2 regions of the Thalassotalea aquiviva genome follow, and region 1 is predicted to be linked to the other one. Evidence: predicted binding sites of a transcription regulator. Region 1 holds the regulator's gene; the other holds the start of a gene.
What was found. The regulator LexA, encoded in region 1, represses DNA repair genes until DNA is damaged. The targets are predictions, from matches to a motif close to TACTGTATNNNNATACAGTA.
Positions count from the first base shown of each region.

Region 1 (3,432 bases):
AAACATTTCTACAATGACTTTCCTTATATTTTACGCTTAAAGCGCCTTCCTGCGACGTTGAAAATCAAATATGCATGTTGGCAGTGCGACCAAATGCAGCTAATTTGTCTTGCCTTAATAAAACGAAAAAGCCCTCTAAGGGGCAATCAAATTTCACTATTACCAAGCAGGCAAGGCGCTTAAAATCGTTAAATGCGACAAGAAAAAGTTAACGGTAACCGTTACCAGTCAACAGTTCTCGCTTCGACTTAAAAACGGAACGAAAGGTTTCTTATAATTTACGCCCTAACTTTTTTTCAATCAGTTTTTTTTCCCAATCGGGGGAAAAAAAACGCACTTTTTCAAAGGCTATAAGGCCTTGGACAATTAAAGCAACACCGAGGCCGCCAAAAAGGATATAAAATTTCGGCTCATCATAAAACTTAATAGAAAAAACGAGCGCTAACACTATATACACCAGTGCAAATTCATAGAATTCCTTAACACGTTTCACATACAGCATAGCTTTTTGTTCATCTGACTTTACATTAACGTCGTGATTCATCATTGTCTCCTTGGGTTGTATCATTGAAAGATCTACCTCAAAAACAGATGCTAGGGCTTTACATGTTTCTATACTTGGGTTTTGTCCTTGCTCGATTCTCTGAATAGTTCGAGGCGTGACTCCTGCCATTTCAGCTAATTGGCTTTGCGTCCAGCCTCTCTGTAACCGAAGTTTTCTAATAATCATGCTTACCCTTTTTTATATGCATTGAAATTTATTTTTGAGGAATTCCATTCTTAACAAAAAACGTTTTAAAGCAAACGACATGGCCATGACAAAGACCAGACACTAAAGCGACATCCCTTTAAAATCAGCAATTTAAAACAAAATAATTTTGACGTATCAGTCAAATCTAAGCTAAAAAAATGCCCTGTTAATTTGCCTAATCCGGTATAACATAACAATTTAATCACTGGTAGTGAACTGCCTATGCTAGCCAAAACAGACAATCAGTAAATTAAGACAGCATAGGGCTCAGTTTATTTTGCTTGGATTATTTTAGAAATAAACTGGATTACACAAAATTCCAATTTAAACATAAATTACCTGTTGCGATAATTATTTAGCTGTATATACTGACAGTATCTAGCACTGTACAGATAAACAGGTCAACTATGCGCCCTCTTACCAAACGACAACAACAAATATTCGATTTAATTAAAGAAAAAATCGCTGATACAGGTATGCCACCAACACGCGCTGAAATTGCCGAATACTTTGGTTTTAAATCTGCCAATGCTGCTGAAGAGCACTTAAAAGCATTAGCCAAAAAAGGTTTTATTGAAATTATTCCGGGAACCAGTCGCGGCATTCGTCTGGCCGAAGAACATATGCAAGAAGATGAAGGTTTACCGTTAATTGGTCGGGTGGCTGCCGGTGAACCAATTTTAGCGCAAGAGCATGTCGAGCAACATTACCAAATTGATGGTAATTTATTTCGCCCCAGTGCTGACTACCTATTAAGAGTTAACGGCGAGAGTATGAAAGATATTGGCATCTTAGATGGCGACTTACTGGCCGTGCATCAAACCACCAACATTCATAATGGTCAGGTTGTGGTTGCTCGAGTGGAAGACGATGTCACCGTTAAGCGTTATAAGCGTGAAGGTAACGTAGTTTACTTACACGCCGAAAACGAAGATTTTTCACCGATTGTTGTCGATTTAACCACTCAAGCATTTCATATTGAAGGCATCGCCGTTGGCGTCATTCGAAACGCCGACTGGATGTAACCAGCCTAAGCTTGTTTAATATCATGGTGGGACCGTCTCTATACCCACCATGTTTCCTACTTTCTCTGCTAATTATTGTTTTTACTCTCTTTCTTCCGCATTTAATAAACCCATAATTATTTAACCTTTTTATTACAAAACACTAGATCTTGATCAAAATTTAAGTAATTCTAGAGTGGAAAGTAAACAAAAGTTATCTTGGGCTTTCCCTAGATGCCATAAAAAAGGATTCATTCTCTGACGTTTTGTTTTTGTCTAAACCAAATTTGTCAGCAAAACTGCCCAAGTTTTGTTTTCGATTGAGGTGGTTTAACAACAGCAAGGCCAAAACAACTGGACATTTTATGCTGCTCGACCAAATTTGGTACGGGTCGCTTTGATTACGGTTGGGGGTGAAGACATATCAGCAATTGTTGATAAAAAACTAGGTTCAGCCACTGCCTTAAGCAGAGTTGAAGTAGACATAAATATAATAATAAGTTACGGAAATGAAGCATCGAATGTAGCGTAAAGCTATCGAGGTATCGGTTATTTTTTCTGTATTTTCTGTGCTAATAAGCAAAGGAGATGTCGAGTGAAAAGACGTAACCTAGGTTGGCTGTTTTTGGGAACTTTGTTTTCCAGCTCAGCTTGGGCCGACATGCAATTGAATTTAACCCAAGGGGTAACAGACGTTAGCCAAGAAGTCTATTCATTGCATATGATGGTCATGTGGATTTGTACTGCCATTGGTATCCTCGTTTTTGGGGCCATGTTTTGGTCAATGATTTTTCATCGCAAGTCCAAAGGTGTTAAACCCGCCTCTTTCCATGAAAGCACCAAAGTCGAAATTCTTTGGACCGCTATCCCAATCATTATATTAATCGCCATGGCTTGGCCGGCCACGAACACCTTAATAAAAATGGAAGACAACAGTGAATCTGAGTTAACCATTCAAGTGACTGGCTCGCAATGGAAGTGGCATTACAAATACTTTGACCAAGACATTGAATTTTATTCAGTCTTATCAACACCCAAAGAGCAATTTGATAACCGTGAAGGTGTGCTTGCAGATAAAGGCCAGCACTATTTATTGGAAGTCGACAAGCCTTTAGTTATCCCGACCAACCGCAAAGTACGTTTTTTGATCACCTCTGACGATGTTATCCATTCTTGGTGGGTGCCCGCTTTTGCAGTTAAACAAGATGCAAACCCAGGATTTATTAATGAAGCATGGACCAAGGTTAACGAGCCTGGTATTTATCGCGGCCAGTGTGCCGAGCTTTGTGGTAAAGACCATGGTTATATGCCCATTGTGGTTGATGTACGCTCAGAACAAGATTATGAGCTTTGGGTTAATGCACAAAAAATTGCCAAGGCACAAGCCGCAGCCGAAGAAGCGAAGTCTTTAAATGCGTCGCTTTCGATGGACGAGTTAATGCAACTTGGTGAACAAACCTACACCGCCCATTGTGCCGCGTGTCACCAAATGAACGGTTTAGGCTTACCACCCGCCTTCCCTGCCTTAAAAGACAGTCCGGTCACAATTGATGCTGACAAGTTGTCTGAACACATTGACGTTATTGTTAATGGGCGCGCGGGCACGGGGATGCAAGCATACGGCAAGCAATTAACCTTAAAAGAAATTGCCGCTGTAGTGACTTACGAGCGTAACGC
Region 1 is NZ_CP166961.1:3,027,979-3,031,410, forward strand. Features, by position in the region: gene ACAY00_RS13525 (helix-turn-helix domain-containing protein) at 272-730, opposite strand; gene lexA (transcriptional repressor LexA) at 1,159-1,776, shown strand; gene coxB (cytochrome c oxidase subunit II) at 2,417-3,432, shown strand, end outside.

Region 2 (3,432 bases), 800 kb from region 1:
ACCAATTCTAATAAACCCACCCCACAGCGATAAAATAACACCCCAGGTTGGTATATCGTATCGGCTGCTTGAGCCGCCGCTTGACAGATATAGCGGCTGTCATTTGTTGGAATCACAAAACGCTGTAATTGGCTTTGTTTATAATAGTGTTGATCATGTGGTGAGTTACTGGCAAAAATCACCATTTGGCTGACCAAACTTTGTTGTTTACGGGCTTTTTCGGCGGCAATCGCCGCATGACGTGATAATGCTAAGCGTAATTCCGATTTTCCTTGGACTCGCTGACCAAATGAGCGAGTTGAAAAAATTTCTTTTTTATTGGCTCTTACGTCATCCCAACTTAGACACACCTCACCATTTAATTCGCGCACCGTGCGTTCCATCACCACACTAAACGATTTACGCATTAAATTTGGATTGCAGTTAGAAAGTTGCAAGGCATTTTTAATCCCCATCATGGCAAGACGCTTGGCTAGCCTTGAGCCAATACCCCAAACATCGGTAAGCGCCATTTGAGATAAAACTTGCCGTCGTTTGGTTTCACTGTCTATAACTGCAACACCGCGAAATCCGGGTAAGCGTTTGGCCGCATGGTTTGCCGCCTTGGCTAATGTAGGGGTTTCACCTATACCAACACCGATTGGTAAGCGCACTTGCTGCCAAACGGCGCGGCGAATATGACGAGCGTAATCAAACCAGTTTTCGGCTTGCGCAACACCCGGTAAACGATATTCATTAGAGGTAAATTTTAAAAAGCATTCGTCAATAGAGTAAATATGTTGAATCGGTGCAAAACGGGCGCAAACATCCATCATTTTTTGGCTTAAATCGGCATATAGCTCGTAATTGCTTGAACGAATTACGGCCCCCGCTTGGCGTAATTGTGCTGCGACTTGAAAGTAAGGGACAAATTTTTTGCCCACACCTACTCGTTTGGCAATATGACAAGCAGCACAAATACATCCATCGTTATTGGTTAAAACCACCACGGGTTTATTACGAATACTTGGATCAAAAACCTTTTCACAACTGGCGTAAAACGAATTGGCATCACATAAGGCGTACATACGCTACCTATTAATGGTTTAAACAAAAAAATCTAAATTTAATTTTCGGTGTAAGCGAATAGAGCGTACCACGACCCCTTCTATTTGAAAGTCATCACCTTCACGAATTTCGTAGGCTTGGTGGGTCGAAGAAGATGACAACAGACGATGGTTATATTTGTCGATTTGCTTACATACAAAAACGCCATTTAAGTTGGCGACAATGACATCGCCATTGCTGGCGTTCACTGAACGATCAATGACCAGCAAGTCACCATCAAAAATACCCAACTCCACCATCGACTCACCATTAGCTAAGCCAATATATGTCGCACTAGGGTGTTCAATAAGCAGTTTGTCTAAGCTGAGACCAAGCATTTGGTAATCGGCAGCTGGAGATTCAAAACCGGTGATCCCAGCTTGGGCTTTAATTGGAATAAATTTTAACATACTACAAAACCTCGATACTGTAATTATGTACAGTATTTGTTTTTTGTGCAATATATTTGTTTATATGACATGTCGCTGCAAGTTAACGAGGGTGAAAAAAAACGGAGTCTAGGACTCCGTTAAAAGGGTAGATCAAAAAAGGGGGGCTTAGTTCTTTAAGGTGATTAAGTTAAATTTAGCCAACTCATCAATGCTATTGCTCAGCTCTTGCTCGACATAATCAAGTTCTTTTAAACTGTCACATAAGGCTTCTGCTTTTGCTCCTAAAGCTTCAGCTTGTGGTTCAACCGCGGCTTCAATGTTTTCACCCATGCGTTCCATGCGCTGTCCAAAGGCTTGCATTTTTTGCTCAAAATTGCCTTCTTCGTCATTCATTGCTTGGCCGACAGCAATTAAAATATTGCCAACAGAGTCGGCAACAATCGACTCAATTTCAGCTTCTAATTCTTCTTCCATAAATTCATCAAATTCATTAAAGTTTTGTTCGGCTAAAAAGTAATTCCCATTGTCTTTGTTAAAGCGTTTATGAACTTTTTCTTTAATGCTAACAAATAATTGGTCAATACGATCCGCAGAGCTTGAATCTTCTACGCCTAATCCGACCATCACTTGAGTGACTGCACCAAATGCAATCTCAACAGCATCTAAGGCTAATTCTACAATTTCAGGTACTTGTTGCTTAATACCCGAAGCATAATCAGAAACTAAAGCTTGTTGAGCTTGATTTAAACTTACTTCTTTACCATGCACAAATAGTTGGCTTAAATCGTTGATTTGAACAAGAGTGTTATCGTTGTCGATAAAGCGAATATTTTGACCTTCAACCACCACACCATAGTTAAAATCAACGGCACAATGATCATTACTAAAAGATGCATTGTGATCTTCGTGAGCGAATACCGACGAGGTAAATAAAATGGTGCTGGCGATACCTGCAAAAATGATCTTTTTCATAACCTGACTCCGTGAACATACACTTATTAATTTTTGTTAAAACATGGTTAAAATAACTTAGAATAAAAATAGCAATAAGCTTGCCATGTTTTTAAGTTGTTGTTATTAAATGTATTATTAGTTTTTCATGATGTTTTAGCTATTTCGTTTTTGATAAAGATGCCAATTGTTGGCGTAACTGACTAAAAAGTAATTAATACTTTAATATCGCTGAGTCTGGTTATGTGGTTATGTAATTATGCAGTTATGTAATACGACAACTCGCTCAGTTGCTTGGGCAAGCGCGCAGCCGTTATACAATCTGGGGCTAGCAGGAGAGGTCGTGTTTAACCAACAGGTTAAACACGCTTGCAAACGTTCTTGCTGATGATGTCGAATTAACGCTTTTGACGTTCGATGACATACCTTGGTACGTCATTGTCGTTAAGAATAAAGCGGCGCAATAAATCCAAACCTGCTGTCGCAATAAATTTTTGAAAATATACTCGCTCAGCAGGGAAAAATAACTTTTGAGTGCGGATCTCATCTCGACTTCCCCAAGCTAGCCAAACCGTGCCGACCGGTTTTTCTTCACTACCACCACTTGGCCCCGCAATACCTGAAACAGCAACACCAACATCGGCATGACTGCCGTTTAGTGCCCCGATTAGCATTTGCCTAACCACTTCTTCACTGACCGCACCGTGACCAGATAAGGTGCTCTCTTCTACGCCTAATAGTTGTGTTTTAATTCGATTTGAATAAGTCACATAGCCTGCTTCAAATACATTTGAACTGCCCGCAACACTGGTGATCAGCGATGCGATCAAGCCACCAGTACAAGACTCCGCACAGGTCATGGTTTTGCCTTGTTGCTGTAACAAATTGACTAAGGTAGCTGGCATATTTTGCTGAGTTTCTGATACCACATGTTGACCTAACAGGGACTTTAAGTTGTTAAACCATTGCTTTCTTAGTTGTTCATTGGTGTTATCTCTGGTGG
Region 2 is NZ_CP166961.1:458,415-461,846, forward strand. Features, by position in the region: gene ACAY00_RS01980 (Y-family DNA polymerase) at 1-1,067, opposite strand, end outside; gene ACAY00_RS01985 (LexA family protein) at 1,086-1,496, opposite strand; gene ACAY00_RS01990 (DUF2884 family protein) at 1,644-2,450, opposite strand; gene ACAY00_RS01995 (CinA family nicotinamide mononucleotide deamidase-related protein) at 2,828-3,432, opposite strand, start outside.
Region 2: the regulator LexA is predicted to act here: its motif matches at 1,512-1,531, upstream of ACAY00_RS01985 (LexA family protein).